3 regions of the Neptunomonas phycophila genome follow, and region 3 is predicted to be linked to each of the others. Evidence: predicted binding sites of a transcription regulator. Region 3 holds the regulator's gene; each other region holds the start of a gene.
What was found. The regulator LexA, encoded in region 3, represses DNA repair genes until DNA is damaged. The targets are predictions, from matches to a motif close to TACTGTNTANNTANACAGTA.
Positions count from the first base shown of each region.

Region 1: BS617_RS07055 (Y-family DNA polymerase) is a predicted target of LexA. The motif match lies at 1,179-1,198, and genes of this name have one in related genera.
Region 2: BS617_RS07045 (LexA family protein) is a predicted target of LexA. The motif match lies at 2,716-2,735, and genes of this name have one in related genera.

Region 1 covers NZ_MRCI01000001.1:1,545,529-1,554,681, forward strand. The annotation lists gene BS617_RS07050 (DUF4153 domain-containing protein) at 1-1,051, opposite strand, end outside; gene BS617_RS07055 (Y-family DNA polymerase) at 1,217-2,479, shown strand; gene BS617_RS07060 (redoxin domain-containing protein) at 2,588-3,127, shown strand; gene BS617_RS07065 (LysR family transcriptional regulator) at 3,178-4,083, opposite strand; gene mdcA (malonate decarboxylase subunit alpha) at 4,224-5,885, shown strand; gene BS617_RS07075 (triphosphoribosyl-dephospho-CoA synthase) at 5,885-6,775, shown strand; gene mdcC (malonate decarboxylase acyl carrier protein) at 6,784-7,101, shown strand; gene BS617_RS07085 (biotin-independent malonate decarboxylase subunit beta) at 7,094-7,951, shown strand; gene mdcE (biotin-independent malonate decarboxylase subunit gamma) at 7,944-8,801, shown strand; gene BS617_RS07095 (malonate decarboxylase holo-ACP synthase) at 8,803-9,153, shown strand, end outside.
Region 2 covers NZ_MRCI01000001.1:1,541,641-1,545,387, forward strand. The annotation lists gene BS617_RS07035 (universal stress protein) at 1-690, opposite strand, end outside; gene BS617_RS07040 (SulP family inorganic anion transporter) at 701-2,188, opposite strand; gene BS617_RS07045 (LexA family protein) at 2,748-3,155, shown strand; gene BS617_RS07050 (DUF4153 domain-containing protein) at 3,224-3,747, opposite strand, start outside.
Region 3 covers NZ_MRCI01000001.1:1,302,748-1,311,900, reverse strand. The annotation lists gene dinG (ATP-dependent DNA helicase DinG) at 1-694, opposite strand, end outside; gene lexA (transcriptional repressor LexA) at 870-1,484, shown strand; gene BS617_RS05950 (cell division inhibitor SulA) at 1,484-1,960, shown strand; gene BS617_RS05945 (hypothetical protein) at 2,016-2,279, opposite strand; gene BS617_RS05940 (DUF6586 family protein) at 2,329-2,874, opposite strand; gene topA (type I DNA topoisomerase) at 2,956-5,604, opposite strand; gene BS617_RS05930 (DNA topoisomerase I) at 5,803-6,507, shown strand; gene BS617_RS05925 (DNA topoisomerase III) at 6,514-8,478, opposite strand; gene BS617_RS05920 (sensor domain-containing diguanylate cyclase) at 8,494-9,153, opposite strand, start outside.

The DNA of each region.
Region 1 (9,153 bases), 240 kb from region 3:
GGTATAGCCAATTATCCCGTTTCGATACAATGCTCCACGAATAGCCGCACGAAAATAAGGTTAGTAGACTCCACAGTAGCCAAGCCCAGCAGCGGTCTACACTCCAACCGTATTGCTCGATACGCACATAAAGTCCATAAGCACTGATGATGCTATAAATGGGCAATAAGGCTAAACCAATATAGATGAAGCGATGAATAGCCGTTGGATAAGGCCGCTGAGTAGGATCATCTTGATAAACGGCATTAGTAAAAAACAGGAGAATAGCCTGCATCCATAAGATTAATAGACTGCCTCCCGATTCCCATAAAGGCGTTAGCCCTGTAAATGGCAATGAGAGTAAAAAAATAATCGATACAAAAATTAAGACAACCAATAAAAACTTCATCAACGCTTGTTGAATTCTGGTTAGTGTATCAATGATGCCGGACTGCTGACGGAATATGACAATGCCTACCCCATTCGCTAGAGAAAGTATCGGATAATAGAAGTGAGGCTGTTCAAATAGCGTTTCGAAGAAGGTGATATCAATAGCGTCAAATAATGCACCCCACAGCTTTAAAATACCCCAGAAGCACAGCATAAATACAAGCGCGGCACCGAATGTTAAAAAGTTGCGCCAAGATAATTTAAATAAACGGCTGTAAGTGGGCTCTTCTCCTCTTCCTGGTACGGTAAAGTGCTGTATGTACATCAGCCCCTTAAACGTTGCGATGGCGATGGTGCCAACTAAAACAGGGATGAGTTCGCCGTAACTGTCTTGGGGCTGGAAGGGGCTGGCTTGCGTTCCTGTGTAATAACCTAGCAAAAGCGCCACGCTCCCCGCTAACATAGCGAAGGCGTAAAGCATTCCGTTTGCTTTGTTATTTAAGGCTAATAGCAAAATGGTTGGAGTGACTAGTGTGAAGCTATAAAGCCCAAATAACCAAGGTAATTTATACGAAGGCCAGAAGCTTTGCTCGATTGATTGATGCAGCACAAGCAAGGCTAAGCCTTGGAATAAAGCAATGCACAATAGCGTTAAACGCTGGTTTATATCAGTCATTTGCATAATTACATCCTTGTAAAAAAGCCAGTTTAGCATTGAATTTTCAATTCTTTGAATAACCTATACCTAAGAGAGTGAGGAAACTGACACATAAAGTCTTTTATTGATTTATCAGTACATCACTCTAATATACTGTATATATAAACAGTTATTTGGGTGTTGTGTGATATGTATGCGTTATGTGATGTCAATGCGATGTATGCCAGTTGCGAAAAGGTGTTTGACCCGAGCATTCGTAAAAAGCCCGTGGTGGTGTTAACGAATAATGATGGGTGCATTTGTGCCACTTGCCCTGTGGCACGCAAGATGGGCATTGGTAAAAGCTTTGTGCCCTACTTTACCGTCAAGAATGAGTTGGCGGCCGCTGGCGCTGTCGTGCGTAGTTCTAATTATGAACTCTATGCTGATCTGTCCCAGCGTTTAATGGATACCTGTGCGCGCTTTGCGCCTGACCATCATGTTTATAGCATTGATGAATGCTTTTTATACTTTGGCTCTTATGTTCCCGATATAGGCTGGGAAGCGCATGCTTGCGATATTCGGCGCACCGTCTGGAAAGAGGTGCGTTTACCGATAGGCGTGGGTATAGGCCCAACGCCAACCTTAGCGAAAGCCGCTAACTATGCTTCCAAGCACATTGCAGGCTTTAATGGTGTGGCGGTGATTGATAATGAAGCGGTGCGCCGTCGCGTCTTAAAGCAGATGTCGGTGCGTGATATTTGGGGTATTGGTCGTCGATTAGCACGTCGATTAAATGAGATGGGTATCGAGAGCGCGTGGCAATTGGCACAATCCAAGCCTGCGCTGATGCGTAAGCATTTTAGTATATTGGTTGAAAGTACCGTACATGAGCTCAATGGTATCATTAAGTTATCATGGGATGATGTGCGTGCACCCAAACAACAAATTTACTCCACCCGGTCTTTTGGGGCACGTGTTACGGATAAATCCGTTTTGCGCCAAGCGTTGTTATCTCATGTTGGTATTGCGGCTAGTAAATTACGTCGTCAGCAAGGGTTGGCGAGTACTCTGCAGGTGTTTGCCAGTAATTCTCCGCATGATGGCGAGCCGTTTTATCGTAAATCATTTACCTATCAGTTTTTGACTCCGACCAGTGATACAACCGTGATAGCTCATGCGGTGAGTGGTTTAGTGGACGGTCTGTATAAATCAGGCGTACATTTTTATAAATGTGGTGTGGGCTTAATCGAAATAGTGGATGCTAGCCAATACCAAGCCGATTTATTTTCTATCTCGAACGACAACCCTTCCCTTATGCAGTGTATGGATAGCATCAATGCTCGCTATGGCCGTAACACGGTACATATTGCAGGCCAAGGTATTACGCCCCAATATGCGATGAAGCGTGCTTTTTTGTCGCCTCAGTATACAACTCGATTCGAGGGCTTACCTAAAATACGGTGCTGTTAATGGACGGATCATGGATAGCATTGTTGTAGATTTCAATATGGCCTTATTATATGTAATACAATATTATATAAGAAAGAAAAGCTATATGAATCATATTCGGAGTACGCAATGACAACCTCTTTTAAACTAGTAGCAGGTGATGCATTTCCAACGATTAAAGCCAATCTGCTAGATGGATCGACTGTTCAATTAGGCCAAACGATAACTGAAGGCGCCACGTGGCACATGGTTGTGGTGTATCGTGGAAAGCATTGCCCGTTATGTACACGTTATTTAAACTTATTAGAAGAATATAAGACGAAGCTCGCTGATATCGGTGTCGATGTTATGGCGGTTTCTGCTGATTCAAAAGATCAATTAGAAGAACATATTCAGAAACTGAATGTTAGCTTCCCTATCGCGTACGGTTTAACCGAAGTCCAAATGAAACAGCTGGGGCTATATGTTTCGATGCCTCGGCATGAGCAAGAAACCGATCATAACTTTGCTGAGCCGGGTATGTTTATTATTAATGAAGCCGGAACGCTGCAGAGCGTTGATATATCAAATGCCCCATCATTACGTCCTGAATTAGAAATTGTGGTTCATGGATTAACGTTTGTGAGAAGCCAAGAAACTTACCCAATACGCGGCACTGTCGAGTATTAATACAGCAAACATTGTGGTGCTTATTTGAGTGATAATAAGCACCACTCCTTTCACAAATAATCATTTGTCCGACATTCTGCTATACAGCTGAGTATTCTTGGATCGCGCTCTCTGCTCGCTAGGCAAACCATAGAGATATTCTGCTTAATATCTTCTAACCCCTTGAGTTTTATAAGCTTAATCTTATTTTCAAAGACCGACTCTACACGCCGCGGCAAAATAGCGTACCCCATTCCGGCACTAACCATACTAATGAGTGAGAATATATCAGTAACTTGCATCACAACATTGGGCTGAAACCCCGCTCTATCAAACGCTAAGAGGCTATCTCTGTGGGTCGCAAATTGTTGTGTTAGCGTCACGAATGTTTCGTCTTTTAATGAGGTTAAGTCAACATCCTCTGCGCTGGCTAACTCACTATCAGCAGGTACGGCGAGGAGAACATCGTCACTAAAAAGCGGAAGCGAGATGTAATCTGGGTTATTAAATTGCTGTTCTAAAGAAACCAGAATAACATCTAGCTGTAAGTTATTGAGTTTATTGAATAAAACCGCATTGGAGTCTAATGTCAGTTGTATGTTTAGGTCTCCTTTCCTCAGCTTTAATCCGGCAATCAAACGGGGAACTGTGTTTAAGGTTAAGGAATACAGCGCGCCTAAATTAAATTCACTAGAAAATAAGCCGGCCGCTTCACGAGTAGATGCAACAGCTTCGTTGATATCAGCCATTATTTTTTCTGCTCGTTCTTCTAGCACCCGCGCTGAAGGTAAAGGGAGCAACAGACGGCCTTCTTGACGAAACAAAGGACACTTCAACCCTTCTTCCAACGAATGAATAGCACGATGGATGCTCACGGTACTCATGTTCAGATCCGCAGCGGCTTCGGATAAAGTCCCCGTTTTAATGAAAGCGAGAAAAATCTCGAGCTTTTTGAGTGTCAAAACATCGTCAAACATGGCTCTCTCTTTTTATTGTTATATATAGGGAGGTTTGATTATTACTCTAAGAGTAACGGTTTATCAACTTGCTTGATTGATGGGCAGCGTTAGGAGGATTACTTTTTAAGAAAAAATAATACAAAAAAAAGGATCGCATCATGAATGCCATCTCCAAACCGACTATTAATTGGTCAACGCGCCGAGACGAAAAACGCCGCCGAATGGACACTGTTTCATCCATCGTCAACGGCAAGATCATTCCTACTCAACAGATCAACACAGCCTTAGAAAGCCTAATCAAATCCGGTGATAAAGTCGTCTTAGAAGGTAATAACCAGAAACAAGCTGACTTTTTATCCCGCTCGCTATCCACTATTAATCCAGACGTTGTTAACCACTTGCATATGATTATGCCTAGTGTTGGACGTCCTGAGCACTTAGATTTATTCGAAAACGGCATTGCTCGTAAGTTGGATTTCTCTTTTTCTGGCCAGCAAAGTTTGCGTATTGGTCAACTCATGGAAGACGGTTTACTCGAAGTAGGCGCAATTCATACGTATATCGAGTTATACGCTCGATTGTATGTTGACCTCACACCCAGCGTTGCGTTGCTGGCAGGATTTAAAGCCGACCGAGCGGGCAACATCTATACGGGCCCCAGTACTGAAGATACGCCGGCATTGGTTGAGGCAACCACGTTTAGAGATGGAATTGTTATCGTACAGGTTAATGAAATTGTCGATGATGTAACAGACCTACCGCGTGTGGATATCCCCGCCTCTTGGGTGGATTATATTGTACAAGCCGATCAACCCTTCTTTATTGAGCCTTTGTTTACACGTGACCCGCGTTTAATTACAGACGTGCATGTGCTCATGGGTATGATGGCTATTCGTGGTATTTATGAACGCCACAATGTGCAGTCGCTTAACCATGGTATTGGCTTTAATACGGCCGCTATCGAGCTGCTACTACCTACTTACGGCGAAGCTCTGGGCTTAAAAGGCAAAATTTGCCGCAATTGGACGTTAAACCCTCACCCTACTCTTATCCCTGCTATTGAATCGGGATGGGTAGAAAGCGTTCATTGCTTTGGTACTGAACTGGGTATGGAAAACTATGTAGCAGCGAGGTCTGATGTTTTCTTTACGGGCCAAGATGGCTCGATGCGATCTAACCGAGCTTTTTGCCAACTGGCAGGCCAGTACGCTGTAGATATGTTTATCGGTTCCACACTGCAAGTTGATGGTGATGGCAACTCCTCTACCGTGACACGCGGACGATTAGCGGGTTTTGGCGGAGCGCCGAATATGGGACATGACCCTGGTGGCCGCCGTCATTCATCGCCTGCCTGGTTGGATATGCGAAGTGATGACCATCTGCTTACTAAGGGGCGTAAGCTCGTTGTTCAAATGGTTGAAACATTCCAGAACAGTACTAGCCCAACGTTGGTTGAGGAGCTGGATGCTTTAGCCATGGCACGTGATTATAAAATGCCACTTGCACCCGTCATGATTTATGCCAGTGATGTCACTCATGTACTCACTGAAGAAGGGATTGCTTATCTATACAAAGCCGAGTCGTTAGAACAGCGCCGCGCCATGATTGCTGCGGTTGCCGGTGTAACGCCTATAGGGCTAAAACGTGATCCAGAGGTAACGGCCAATTTACGAGCCGCTGGGTTGGTCGCCTACCCAGAAGACCTTGGGATCCGTCGCAGTGACGCCACACGAGACTTACTAGCAGCAAAAAGCATTGCAGAATTACAAGATTGGTCCGACGGGTTGTATCAACCACCAGCTAAGTTTAGGAGCTGGTAATGATGACAACTATTAATTCGCCTATTACACAACGTGATCAGAAACGGTTTTCGCTGAGATATCTCTCTCAATCCGTGACATGGGCGTTAGAACAAGAAGCACGGCTTAGCCCTAAACCTGCGCTAGTCGATAGCCGAGGCTCTGGGGCGCATAAAGATATGCACTTAGCACTCATGCTAGCTTCTGCTAACACATTAGAGCCTTATTTTTTGCGCATGGCCCAAACCGCTGCATTCGAATCAAACGATACAAAGTTGCGCACCCAAATAGGGTTAATTGGCCGCGAAGCAGAAAAAGCCATGCTGCAAACAACGCAAGGCGTGAATACTCACAGAGGAGCGATATGGGCATTGGGGCTTTTGATTGTGGCGGCCACAACACACGATACCACTATTGAGAGACTCCTTTCCCGAGCGGCCGCTATCGCCTCAATTGAAGACCCCGCATTAAAGACGACGCAGGCGTTAAGCAAAGGACAGCAAGCATGCCGCGAGTATCAAGTAGCCGGTGCTCGAGAACAAGCTCAACAAGGCTTTCCGCACATTCAACAACAGGCGTTGCCAACACTGTGGGAAAGTCGCGCGCGTGGTGATGCTGAATCATCCGCTCGACTTAATGCTTTATTGGCCATTATGGCCACACTGGATGATACCTGTGTGCTATCTCGGTCGGGCATCTCAGGCTTAGTCACTATGCAGACGGGGGCAGCTGAAGTACTCAATGCGGGTGGCTGCAATACTTTTACAGGCCGGCAAGCATTACGCCAACTAGAGCGCGAGCTTCTCGTGTTAAACGCCTCTGCAGGCGGGGCTGCTGATTTGCTAGCGGCCACCCTGTTTATAGACCGCTTATTTGTAAGCAGTACCTCTAATAATAAGTATCAACAGTAGGAGTCACGATGGAGACTTTATATTTTCAACGACCTGCTTCAGCGAGTCAGGTACAACCATCATTGGTTGGGTATGTTGGCTCGGGTGACTTAGAAGTCATGATAGAGCCAAGCCGCGGTGAATTTGCAGAAATTCATATTCAAACGTCTACCGCTGGCAGTGAAGTCCGTTGGCAACAGATCATTGACCAAATTACGCCTGTCATCCCATTACCCGCTATGCGCATGGATATACATGACTTTGCAGCCACGCCAGGCGTTATTCGCCTACGTATCGAACAAGCATTAGAGCAAGCCATGTCGTTAGGAGGTAGCCATCATGAATAGCACAATGACGACAAAAGACAGCAGTTTTATAGAACAAAGCGCTCGCCAGCGTGTAAAGAACGTGCTGGACGAAGGAACCATGCGTGAACTTATTAGCCCATTTGATCGAATAACGTCACCTTGGTTGGCTAAGCAAGGGATTGTCTCTCAGTTTGACGATGGTGTTGTTATAGCGCGAGGCACCATCAACGGAGAACAAACCGTTGTTGCAGCAATTGAAGGAAGCTTTCAGGGCGGCAGTTTAGGTGAAGTCAGTGGTGCAAAAATAGCGGGGGCGCTTGAGCTAGCGGTTGAAGAAAATGAAAACGGCAACCCAATGTCGGCTGTATTAATTCTAGAAACGGGGGGCGTTCGATTACAAGAAGCTAACTTAGGTTTGGCCGCTATTGCAGAAATTCAATCCGCCATTGTTGCCTTACGAAGACATCGACCGGTGGTTGCCTTAGTGACAGGCCCTGTGGGCTGCTTTGGCGGGATGTCGATCAGTGCCGCGTTGTGTAGCTACATCATCATGACACGCGAAGGTCGCTTAGGATTAAATGGCCCCCTAGTGATAGAACAAGAAGCCGGCATTGCCGAGTATAACGCGAGCGACCGCCCTTTTATTTGGAGTGTGATTGGTGGTAAGCAGCGGTTTGAAAGTGGCTTGGTGGATAGCTACATCAGCGATAGCCAAAGCAGCGCTCGCGAAGCTGTAGAGCAGTATTTAAATCAAGGTGTCCCCACAATACACCGAAGTGAAAAATACAGCGATTTGTTAGAAGCATTTTTACGCCTTGATACACAAGATCACATAGCGCCACATGATGCTCAGCAAGTGCTATTAGAAGGAGTGGCTAGCCATGAATAATTCTGTTCAGACAATACCTGAAATGAAAGTAATACATGATAACCCTTCCAGTCATCGAGGCGCGCAATGGTTTGCGTTGCTCAGCCATGGTTTTACCAAGCAAAACGCTATTGTTCCCTCCGTCCTTGTGGCAGACGGTGAGTATGAAAACCGTGCCTGTCGACTGATCGCAGTTGTGCCAGACCTTAACAATCATTTTCCTCGTGCTGTTAATGGCGAGGTTGGACTTTTAGAAGGCATGGCGCTCGCACGTGAAGTCAACGCCGTGGTAGAAGCCGATGCGCACTCTGAAACCAAACGGGCACTTGTTCTTATCGTGGATGTTCCCAGCCAAGCCTATGGCCGAAGAGAAGAAACATTAGGCATACATCAAGCATTGGCATCCGCTGTGAGTGCGTACGCTAATGCTCGTCAAAACGGCCATCCAATCATCGCCCTACTCGTCGGTAAAGCAATGTCAGGGGCGTATTTAGCGCATGGCTATCAAGCCAACCGCATCATAGCTTTATCGGATGAAGGAGTCATGGTGCATGCCATGGGTAAGGCCGCCGCCGCGCGCGTTACTCAGCGCACAGAAGCCGAGCTTGACCAGCTTGCCGCCGAAAACCCACCTATGGCTTACGATCTTAAAAGCTACGCGTCATTGGGGCTCATTGATAATCTCTTACAAGTTGAATCGGCTACCCAGCCAACACCAAGCGATAAACATAGTGTAGAGCAAGCCATAACGGACGCCCTTTTGGACATTAAACCTAAGGATACAGGTATATCTCGTCGGCTTAGTGGTGAGCATCGACAAGCATCGCGCCAGGTGAGAGATCTGTTAAAAGCGCAATGGACAGGAGCATAAGATGAGCTGGCATGCGCACGACCTAGTCTGGTTAACAAGCAAAGCTGAATTGATGCTTGCTGAAAACCATCAACCCATACCGGATTGGGTACTTACAAGTACCGGCCCTGTTGTGGTTCGTCGTGCGATGCCCATAGTTAAACAGAGTATTAAATACATTCCTGTAGGAGTACGCGGAGGCTGTAAAGCAGAACGTTGTGCCGCTTATGTAGCAACACATCACATCTTACAATCTATCAGCCCATACGAGATTGTAAAACGTAAGCTCTGGGCTAATCACCCACTGACAAGAGAACATTCGGTTTTTAAAACGTTGGATTCATTAACACCACATCTTGAATCGCTCGGTCGT
Region 2 (3,747 bases), 240 kb from region 3:
TTCTAAAAAGCTGGCCTTCACATCAAAACCGCTATCGCGCAACATCTTTTCTGTGGCTTTAAATTTCTCCATTAAGCCGCTTTGCTTATTTTTTACCGTGACCAAATGGCACGTCATGCCATGCAAGAGCCCGCCTTCGATAATTCGCTTAACCGCTTTATCTGCCGTTTCTCGTCCGTCGTAAGCCAACATAAAGCTCTTAGGAGCGGAAAAGTCCTTATTAGCAATCAATACCGGGGTATGAACTTGGCGGATCACCTGCTCAATATGGGAGCCAATTGCATTAAAATCAGGTTTGTTTCCTTGCCCTGAGCGGCCTATCACAATTAAACGTGCATCTGATTCTAAATCGCAAATAGCTTCTACAATGTCACTATGGCGTTGGGTCTGTTCGATTTGAGCACAGCCTTGCTGTTCGGCAATTGTTTGGGCATTAGCAAGCATCTCTTTACCCATTTCAAGAGCGACTTTACTCCGTTGCTCATCCAGCGCTGCCATTTCTTTTAATAAAGAAGAGCGCGCGCCTAAACCAATTGCCCCACTCAGGTCTTCAGCAGCCGCCACGTTCTCTTTTTCGATAGCATGCAGCAATAACAGAGGCTTACTGAGTTTGTTAGCGGCCCAAATGCCTGCACTACACACGGCATTGGAAAAAGCTGAGCCGTCTAAACAAGTAATAATTTTATTCATTGTTATCTCCTCAGTGACCTGCCATCAGTTTTTCAACTTCTTTGGGATCGTTTAGGACGCCAAACTTATCGACAATCGTTTCTGTTGCTGCACTCATGCCAACGACTTCGACCTCTGCGCCTTCGCGTTTGAATTTGATGACGACTTTATCAAGCGATGATACCGCTGTGATGTCCCAAAAATGCGCATGCGTTAGATCGATAACCACTTTATCAACCACTTCCTTGAAGTCAAATGACTCAATGAACTGCTCAGACGATGCAAAAAATACCTGACCAATCACTTGGTAGTTACGCACGCCGTTTGTTGCTTGTTCTGATTTAACGACCATAAAGCGGCCGATCTTGTTCGCAAAGAACAATGTAGCCAACAACACACCAACAAATACACCCAGCGCTAAGTTATGAGTAGCCACAACAACGATCACCGTTGCAATCATTACAATATTGGTTGATAGAGGGTGTTTTTTAAGGTCGGTAATAGAGCTCCATGAGAAAGTACCAATGGATACCATAATCATTACCGCGACGAGTGCCGCCATAGGGATTTGTTTAATCCACTCATCTAAAAAGACAACCATGATAATCAGCAATGTGCCGGCTACGAAGGTCGATAGCCGTCCACGACCACCAGATTTTACGTTGATGATTGATTGACCAATCATTGCGCAGCCGGCCATACCACCCATTAAACCAGCACCAATATTAGCGATGCCTTGGCCTTTACATTCTTTGTTACGGTCACTTTTTGTATCGGTTAAATCATCGACAATAGTGGCTGTCATCATGGATTCTAATAAACCAACAATAGCTAAACCGACAGAGTAAGGAAGGATGATATACAAGGTTTCTAGGTTAAGTGGTACATCAGGCCATAAAAAGATAGGTAAGGTATCAGGTAACTCACCCATGTCTCCTACAGTACGAATATCGAGCCCAATCATCATGGCAACGGCCGTTAATACGATAATACATACCAAAGGCGATGGAATCGATTTGCCTACAACCGGCACGTATGGAAACAAATAAATGATCCCCAAGCCTGCGGCCGTCATTGCGTAAACATGCCAAGTCACGTTGGTAAGCTCGGGCAGTTGTGCCATAAAGATTAAAATAGCCAGCGCATTAACAAACCCAGTGACTACAGAGCGCGACACAAACCGCATTAAGCTACCTAACTTTAGATAGCCGGCTATTATCTGAATAACACCCGTGAGTAGCGTTGCTGCTAAAAGGTATTCAAGGCCGTGGTCTTTGACTAAAGTGACCATCAGCAAAGCCATCGCGCCGGTAGCGGCCGATATCATGCCAGGGCGGCCACCCACTATCGCGATGATAACTGCGATACAGAATGAGGCATACAAACCTACTTTAGGGTCAACGCCTGCAATAATAGAAAAAGCGATTGCTTCAGGGATTAAGGCCAACGCCACTACAGTGCCGGCCAGTAAGTCGCCCCGAATATTAGAGAGCCATTCTAGTTTCATTTTTTCAAGCATAGTAAACCTTGTCATGTGTTTAAAACAACGCGGTCTCGGCGCTCAGCTTCAAGCGATTGCTCTTTAGCTGCTGTGCAGATTCTACGTTTTTGATAGTTGCGATACTTTTAAAACTGCGGTTGCTAACAGATAGCACACATCGTTTATCCTTTGATGACAAACGCGCGGTTATAAGTTCTGATTCCAAACGTACCCACCGCAGACGCGGTATTAGGGTGTCATCCGAAAACGATGACTGTTTGAGGAGAGGTTGCCTAAGGTGGCGTGATCAGCAAAATGCTTACCTTATATCCATTTAATGATTGGCCGAATTTTACAATAATTTACCATGTAAGAAAATAATAACCTGCCGTCTCGGCTTTATTTAGTACTCTGTTAGTTTTGCCCAACTCAATATCATCCCTATGGTTCATCTATCTTTACCATGCACCAAGTGCGTTAACAGCAGGTTGAAAAAGCGTTTACAAGCAGAGTGTAAGCACTAGCCCATTAAGGACTCATTGCTTTGCTGTCGAATTACGCTAAAATACTGTAATTATATACAGCATAGGGTTGTGTCATGCTTCGATTTATTCCTCTTAAAGCTCAAGCGGGTATTGCAGGGTTCGAGTCCCCTGCTGCCGAGTACACGCAATTATCCTTAACCTTAGATCAAATCTTAATTGACCACCCTTCAGCTACCTATTTGGGAGTTGTTGAGGGCGAATCGATGACGGGGGTGGGGATTTTTCCTCACGATATTCTGGTAGTCTCACGAGCAGAAAAAGTTATCTCTGGCGATGTCATTGTTGCCACGTTAAACGGTAACTTTGTGTGTAAAATTGCCGATACTAAAAATATGCGGCTACTGTCCTCAGCCAAAGGCTTTAAAACTTACCAATTAAATGACGGCGATGAGTTTCTAGTTGAGGGGGTTGTAACGCGCTCAATTCGTATGCACCGGCCTTTTAAACGCGGGTTAGTGTAAAAACCCAATTTAATGCCTGAGTGCTTTCGTGAACTTAGCGCGTTTTGCCACACGCCATCCCTGATCATTTATTGGCGTAGCTGTAGCTCGTGATCACCTATCTTTAAAATATTCCAGACAGGCGGCTTAACCTCCATTTTATTATGTCTAATATCGTCTATTATTTGCGATTTGCTAAGCCCCTCATGACGACCAAACGAGGAATGCTTCCACTGATCATCCGCAAAATAAAAAAGGTATATCTGAATTCGATTACCCTCTTGTTCCGTAATGAGTAAATAGTCGGTTTGTTGATCTTTATTTAAGTCTATTGGCTGTAAATAGGTAGCGCTCAGTTGCCTAAACAACCAGACATTATTAACCATCATGTCGTAGATAGGCTTTTCCAGAGATTCCGGTAGTTCTCCGTTCAATACGTTGATCGTAGCGATGAGGGTGTCTTGCTCGACCGCTGCCGCTTTGCCTCGTTCAGTAAATAAAGCATCTATCTTGATGGTTAGCTTGAGATTATCTGGATGCTTTGCTTTTAATGCGTTAAGCGCATCATAACCGGGCTTGGCTAAGTTATATCTGAGGTAATAAAAATCAACCT
Region 3 (9,153 bases):
TGGCAACGACTACATCCGCTTTATCTAACGAATCTCTGGATTTAAAAAATGGGCATACTGAAAAGTTGCTACAACGACGGTTGGTACAGCGGGTATGATCACTCGTGAGTGGCTGCCACACCTCTTCTTCTAGTTCGACAGCAAGACTATCGCGGTCACCATCCCAGCTACCGGAGGCAAAGCGATCCATTAACTCACTGTAGTAAGCAACGGCATCGGGTTCCATTCGCTGTGCAATTTCATCTTCATAAAGTGCCATTTGGCCTAACTCGCCTTGGCCTTCTAGCAACTTTTCAGCCTGGGATACACAAAAGTATCGCCCGCGACCTTTCGCCAAGATGTAACGCACAGGTTCTGCCATTAAACGCGAAGCTTCAGGTAAATCTTTATGAAGTAGCTGCTCTTGTAAAGCGACCGTTGCTGTAGATATAACCAAGGACTTGCCTTGCGCTTTAGCAATGGGAATAGCGCTAATCAAGTAAGCCATTGTCTTACCCGTGCCGGTTCCCGCCTCGATCAAACAAATATGGTTATCGCTACTTCTTTCACCTTTTTCGTTACTTTCGATATTCCCTAAGGTGCGCGCAATTTGCGCAATCATCATTTTTTGCCCATAACGAGGCTTAAGGTCATGCAACCCGAGGAACTGGCGATATGCCTCTTGTATAGACTTTTTTAGAGCGTCGCTGAGCAAAACTTAAATCCTGATTTCAATGTCGCGGGGATAATATCAAGATACTGGATATATAAACAGAAAATCTCTTTACAACCGACCTTGCCTGTATATAATCACATGCACTGTATAAAAAAACAGTCATCTATTTGCGGGCTATCTTACCTATCGGCACTTAATTATGACGGGCACAAATATGAAACTCACAAAGCGTCAATCAGAAGTACTCGACTGCATTCGCGATCATATCGATGCAACCGGTTATCCGCCTACACGTGCCGATATAGCACGCTCACTAGGTTTTAAATCAGCCAATGCGGCTGAGGAACACTTAAAAGCGTTAGCCCGTAAGGGTGCTATAGAAATGATCCCTGGCACCTCTCGCGGTATTCGTCTTCCAGAGCTTGAGCAACCAGAGCCTGAAGGTCTTCCCTTGATCGGCCGCGTAGCCGCGGGCAGCCCTATTTTAGCCCAGGAGCACATCGAAGAGCACTGCACAATTTCAGCTGACTTTTTCCACCCACCGGCTAATTACTTACTGCGGGTACACGGCACGAGTATGAAAAACATCGGCATCATGGATGGCGATTTACTGGCAGTTCACCAATGTACAGAAGCACGTAACGGCCAAATTGTAGTAGCGCGTATTGGTGACGAAGTAACCGTTAAGCGATTCCAACGCACTGGACACATTGTAGAACTGATAGCTGAAAACGAAGAGTTTGACCCTATCGTGGTCGACTTACGCGAGAGCGAGCTTTCCATCGAAGGGTTAGGCGTTGGCGTCATACGACAAGGGAGTGAGCCATAATGCACATGTTAATTCCTGATAACAAAGCTGTTACCGGCATTATCAGCACCCAAAAAGAGTTAGGTAGCATTCGCACCAAGCTTAAACCCCGAGCTCAACAGCCCAGTGATTTCGGGAAAATTACTGAAATCGTAACACAAAGCGGTGATCTAGCAGATATGCCAATGCTAATGCCGTTATTGGCGCAGCTAAGCCATGAAGACCGCTGGTTTGCTTGGATTGCTCCACCTATAAACTTGCCAAAATCGTTGCTACAAGATGCTGGAATTGATCTTAAAAAGGTAATTCTACTTTACCCTGACGAGAACCATAGCGTTCAGCAATTGGCTGAAAAAGCCCTCAGCACTGGCACATGCCATGCTGTTATTAGCTGGGCCGGAGATATTTCTGACGATGCCTTTCAGCGCCTAGAAAAAAGCGCCAGACAAGGGGCAAGTAATGGAATTTTGATTCGCCGCCGCCATGCTATTAATTGAGGGATGCACTAATAGCATAGGCACGGCATACCCCATAAGAAACGGCAAATACGCTTTAGTGAATCGTTGAAGGGCGGATCATGTCATCCGGTGATACGTCATCAGTATCGATACCTGGCTCTTCATCATTCACCAAGTCGGACATCATATGAGCACCGGCAACCAACATTCTTCTTGCAAGTTCTTCTGTGTTTTCTAACAGATTATCTTGTACAACTTGTGATAAGTTTAGCGTCATTAACGCCTCTTCTTCACCCGAGCGACGAATAACAAACTCACCCGACGCTAAACGCACAATTTCTAGCACCATCTCATCCATCAAACTACCTAACACCCCTTACTTTTTCCAATGTTGTCAATTTAAGCGCTTACCATTCTTGCATACCGCTTCGCAGCCGCTCCAGTAAAGCCCTAAACTCAGATAACCAAGAGCGATACTCTGTCAGAATATCTGCGTCTTCTGCATGATCCGGATTAATCTGAACAATATGAATTTCCGATAAGCTAGGTGATAAATCGGCACCCGCTTTTGCTTTGGCCGACGGGCCCGTTTTATCTGCCGCCTTCCAACAGCCTCGATAGGCAGATAACATTAAGGCAAGCCAGCTGTGTTTATTGGATTCTAACACAGATAGCTCTGTCACCTCAGGAGACTCCTGAACTGATGCATCCAGCAACCCTTGCAAATCGCTGAGCGCTTCAATCGCATCTGGATTAAAGCGATACTTTTCTGCAATTTCTCGTAAAAAAGCCTGATAAGCAGAAGCCATCAGAAACAGGACGGACTCATGATAAGACTCAATCATCGCATGCTGATCCCAACTATTCGATGACTGGGCTGCTTGCAACGCGTCAATATGAATACGAGCAAAGTTGAGCTTTTGGTTAGTTCTAACCAGATACACCTGACTCATCGCGACCTCAAATGTCCTCTTTGCGTGCAAAGGCTCATGCACAACAAAGAGGCTCTCCTGATAACTGTTATTAACCGGCTTTTATTTGCTGGCTTTTTTAGCTTTGGGTTCAACTACAACCCATTTATCACCTTCATAAAACGCCTTCCAGCCCGTAGCTTTGCCATTCACTTCGGTCATGACGTACTGCTCTTTGGTTTTGCGGCTGTAACGAACGATCGTTTCATTACCGTCCATATCTTTAGTCGGCGCGCTGAACAAGAAATCATACTTTGGATCGATTTCTTTTTTATGCGGCAACAGCTCACTCACTTTAGGCGCACGTGTTTCACGGTTACGCGGGAACTGACTAGCGGCTAAGAATAAGCCACTAGCTCCGTCACGCAAGATATAAGTATCTTCAACCTTTTCACATGCTAGCTCCGGCATTGGCACAGGGTCCATTTTTGGCGGTGCAGCTTCTCCGTTTTTCAGGAGTTTGCGAGTATTCTTACACTCATCATTTGTACAACCAAAATACTTACCAAAACGCCCATTTTTTAGCTGCATTTCAGAGCCGCATTTATCGCATTCTAGTGTCGGGCCATCATACCCTTTGATACGATAATTACCCTCTTCGACCTCATAGCCGGGACAGTCCGGGTTGTTACCACATACATGTAATTTACGTGTTTGGTCGACTAAATAACTATCCATGGCGCTGTCACAGATACTGCAACGACGCTTATTGCGAAGGATACGTGACTCTTCCTCTTCGTCACCATCTGCGCTGACAACTTCATCGCCAGGGATTAAGTTAATTGTTGCTTTACAGCGCTCTTTAGGTGGCAAATTGTAGCCCGAGCACCCTAAGAACACACCGGTGCTTCCTGTACGAATCACCATGTGTCGGTCACATTCTGGACAGGGAATATTCGTATCAGTCGGGGTATTAGGCCGCATGCCGTGTTCTGGATCTTTTGCCTCATCCAGCCGACGTACTAAACCTTGATAGAAACGATCAAGCAAGGCTTTCCAATCAGCTTCGCCGTGCGCAATGTCATCCAGCGCATCTTCCATTCGAGCAGTAAAGCTGTAGTCCATTAAATCAGTGAAGTTTTCGGTCAAACGCTCAGTAACAATATCGCCCATTTTGCAGGCATAGAAGCGTCGATTTTGGACTTCCACATAACCACGGTCTTGGATCGTCGAGATGATTGACGCATAGGTAGATGGTCGACCAATACCTTGCTTTTCTAGCTCTTTAACCAAACTTGCTTCTGTGTAACGGGCTGTTGGCTTGGTAAAATGCTGTTTTGGCTCTAACGACTCTAACGCCAACTCCTCACCCGACTTAACGTCAGGCAAGATCACATCTTCATCGCCTTTGCCTTTTGCTTGCATAACGCGGGTATAACCATCAAAGCGTAAAATACGCCCTTTTGTGGTCAACTCGTAATCATCACCCGCTTTCACCGTAATACGTGAGCTAGTGTAAAGCGCAGGAGTCATTTGACACGCTAGGAATTGACGGCGAATAAGGTCATATAACCGTTCTGCATCCCGCTCCATTCCAGATAAGTCAGATGCCTCACGGGTTACATCAGAAGGCCGAATCGCCTCATGTGCCTCTTGAGCTCCCTCTTTACTGGAATACCTAATCGGCTCTTCAGGAAGATACTTACTTCCGTAATGATCACCGATATAAGTGCGACAACTTTCAACGGCCTCTTGGCTCAAGTTAGTTGAGTCAGTACGCATATAAGTGATGTAACCAGCCTCGTACAAGCGCTGCGCCATCATCATGGTTTTTTTAACGCCAAAGCCCAAACGCGTGCTCGCGGCTTGCTGCAATGTCGAGGTGATAAAAGGCGCTGAAGGCTTACTACTGGTCGGCCTGTCGTCACGGTTTACCACAGTAAAGCGTGACGCTTTAAGCGCTGCTACGTGTTGGTTTGTATCCTGCTCTGAATCAGGACGAAACGCTTTGCCCGCAAACTTAGCCACTTGCAAACGAATCGCTTCTTTGCCTTGAGTTTGCGCGCCGGCATGCACTTCCCAAAACTCTTCAGGGATAAAAGCACGAATCTCTTTTTCACGATCTACAACCAGTTTAACGGCTACTGATTGCACACGCCCTGCCGACAAACCACGAGCGACCTTTTCCCATAACAATGGGGAAAGCATATAGCCCACGACACGGTCAAGGAAACGGCGCGCTTGCTGTGCGTATACGTGATTCATATCCAGCGTGCCCGGATCATCAAAAGCCGCTGAAATGGCTTTTTTAGTGATCTCGTTAAACACGACTCGACGGTATTTTTGATCATCGCCACCAATGGATTCGCGCAGGTGCCAAGCAATGGCTTCCCCTTCGCGGTCCAAATCCGTTGCGAGATAGATGGTGTCAGCATTTTTAGCGAGCTTTTTCAGCTCATCGACAACTTTTTCTTTGCCTGGGAGAATTTCGTAATGCGCGTCCCAATTGTTCTCTGGATCAACGCCCATACGATTGATTAGCTGCTCTTTCGCTTTTTTCTCTTTATGGATAGCTTTGTCCTCAGGGGACATTTTTCGCGTAAGAGCCGCCTGCTTAGCGCGTGCCTTAGGGTCACTTTTTGGCGCGTTGCCACTGGTTGGCAAGTCACGGATATGACCGACACTCGATTTAACGACGAAGTCATTTCCAAGATACTTATTAATAGTCTTGGCTTTAGCGGGGGACTCTACTATTACGAGCGATTTTCCCATCAGATTACTATCCCTCAGGTCAGAAGCGGCAAAAACAGCGTGCATATATAAGTGCTTAGAGTATCGGGGTCAAGCAACGCTACCAAAAAAATCAATTCCCTCTATAATCACTACTGTGTTTTTGATCAAGTTTTTTGGTCGTTTTCCCGATGGCGAAGCTCTATAAAAATACCGCCAATTACGAGGTTATTTTTTTCAATGCAGCAAGAAAGCGTACTTTATCTAATCATAATAGCGGCAATCGGTCTGGCTGCATTAGGGCTTAACCATTTTATATCAAGACGTGAACATGCAGCCGAAGTCAAGCAAGAGCGCTTAAAAGATTTACGCACTCAGACATTTCATATTCTAGATACGATCACGGCATTAAAAGCCGCTGGCTGTAAAAATGACATTCTAGATCGCTTAAACCAGCACGCGATGGTTCTTATCGAAGAAGTCAGCATGCTAGCTCCCGATTCCGACTTAATGACACAAGTGAACAACCAAAAAGAAACGGCTGATAGAACCATGCCTAGTCACACGCAGTTTACGAGTGACAAAGAGCTCAAAAAGTTTCAAATTTACGTAAACTACACCGAAAAACTACTAAAAAAGATGCTCGCGAAGGGAAAAATATCTCCCATTCAAGCACGAAATTACGGCCAAGAACTGTACTGGCTCAACATTTCAGTTGTAGCCGATGCGCATATCATGCAAGCCAAAATGCTACTTGAATCCGGGGATAAACTGATAGCGTTATCTCACCTCAAGCACGCCAAAGCGGTTGTTGTCCGCGCGATGGTTGCTCAGCATCTTAAACAGCCTAAACTCAATGAAATACAGCCTTTAATTAAAGAGCTAGAACCTAAACGCAGCAGCTATGGCGGCACGTTAGAGGACTCAATTTCAGACATCAATTAAGCCAGATCAAGCTTTAGACGCTGGCTTTTTCACGCGCGACTTACGCCTCGCTTTTGCTTTATACGGTGCTTTTCCTTTACCCGCCAAGCCGTGAAATGTCACCCCTTTAACTTGTGCTAATAGATTTTCTAAGCCATTAGTCATAGGCTCTAAAAAACCGGCATAATTGAGCTCGCGCTGGCTAATAGCCGTTAACTGCGATTCCCAATGCGCGGTCATATCAGGATAGCTAACAGCGTCCGGCAAGCTAATTATCAGCTGCCGACCCACCTCTGTCGCGCGTATGTCTTTGGAAACTCGCGTTAAAAAGCCGCGCTTAAATAGCAACTCAATAATCCCGGCTCGTGTCGCTTCTGTGCCTAATCCGTCAGTCTCACGGAGTACTTTACGTATGGCTGTATCACTCACGTATCGAGCAATCCCCGTCATGGCGGACAGTAATGTTGCATCTGTAAAATATTTAGGTGGGCTGGTTTGCTTTTCGTGAACGTCTGCTTGCTGACAATGTACGGCATCACCTTTTAGCACTGCAGGTAAACGTCCCAATGAGGGCTCACCATCAACAGTATCTACGCCCTGCCCTGTAGGCGACGACTCTGCACGGGTGCGCTTGGGCAACAGTATTTTCCAGCCTTCAGCCAGCGTATCCTTTTGTTTCGCAATAAACAGCCCACCCATAACTTCGGTATCAATTTGCTTCTCGGCGTACTCAAATGGCGGATAAAATTGCATTAGATACTGGCGAGCAATCAACTCATAAACTTGGGCTTCACTCTTTGAAAGCTTAGAGACATCCTGCACTTTAGCCGTGGGGATAATGGCATGATGGGCGCTCACCTTCGAGTCATTCCATGCCTTACTTTTTATAGAGGTATCGGCTCCACTGACCGCTTGCGCCAACGAATCACATGACCGATTAATGGCTGAGACCACTTGAGTAGCATTTTTCCAATGCTCAAGGGGCAAATATCGACAATCCGACCGAGGATAGGTAATTAATTTATGACGCTCGTATAGTTGCTGGCAAGCATCAAGCACCTGTTTAGCGCTCATACCAAAACGCTTAGCCGCATCTATCTGCAAAGATGATAAATTATAAGGTAAAGGTGCGGGTTGCTTTTTCTTTGCATTTTTAACCTCAACAACAATACCTGGCTTATGCTTAACCCGAGCCACTACGTTTTCGGCTAGTTTTTTAGACAAAACACGCCCTTCATCATCCATGTAGTCAGCACAAGCTTCACTAGGTTTCCATTTGGCTCTGCATAGCTCACCCTTACCTGTTTCTAAGGTAATATAAACCTCATAGAACGGCTTAGAGACAAAGTTCTCTATCTCAAGATCACGATGAACAACTAAGCCTAATAACGGGGTTTGCACGCGCCCTACCGACAACACACCCTGATAGCCTGATTGCTGCCCTCGCAAGGTACATAAGCGCGTCATGTTCATCCCATACAACCAATCGGCACGCGAGCGTGCTAACGCCGACGTAGATAACGGTATAAAATCTCGATTAGAGCGAAGCTTAGCCAGTGCTGACTTTACGGCCTGCGGGTTTAAATCACTAATTAAACAGCGCAGCATTGCATTACGTTTTTGCGCAGGCACCTTGAGATAACTAATAACCTCATCCACCAGCAATTGCCCTTCGCGGTCTGGGTCCCCCGCATGGACTAATTGATCGGCTTCTTTTATTAGCTTTCTCAATACAGTCAGCTGTTTTCGCGTCTCTCTTTTGGGTGTCAATTGCCACTGATCAGGAACGATGGGTAGGTCTTCTTCACGCCATTTTTTATAACGCTCATCATAGGCATCAGGGTCGCACTGCTCTAATAGGTGACCTATGCACCAACTAACCACATCACCGTTGGCGGCGATCACGCAGCCTTCGGCTTTTTTATGCGGTTTTGGCAGCACGTCCGCAATTGCTCGTCCAAGACTCGGTTTTTCTGCGATGTATAAAATCATGTGATGATAGATTTTCTAAGCTTGGGTTGTAGCAATACGATTATTCGCATGAGGAGAAATATAGGGGATAACACAGTTACGGCCACGCTTTTTAGCAGCATATAAAGCCGTATCTGCCAGTTTAACGAGCCGTTCTTCATCGGTCTGATCATCCGGGCTGGTGGCAATACCAATAGACAGCGTGATTGGCTTACAGCATTCACTGCTGCTGACAGAGGCCTTGTTAATAGATACCAACATAGCTTTGAGCTTCTTGTAAGCCTCCGCTTTGGTCGTGTTGGGCAGCACCAAGATAAATTCTTCCCCTCCATAACGCGCTACCACATCCCTAGCACGCAGATTTGAAGCTAGCTGCTCTGCAATAAACTTGAGGGCCTTATCCCCTTCTGGGTGGCCATAGGTGTCGTTATAAGCTTTAAAATGATCAATATCGATCATCGCCACGGTTACTTTATACCCTTGCTGGCCAGCCGCCGTAATTTCACGCTTTAGCGTATTACCAAGCCCGCGGCGGTTTAATAATCCGGTTAGCTCATCTCGGTTAGACGCCATACTTAATTCGGCACGTAATTGAGCATTATAAAAATGTAAGCCGATGGTGTTACATACACCGACGATCATTTTTTCCTCTTCGGCACTTAAAATATGCTCCTGCCACTCGGCAGAACGTATGTG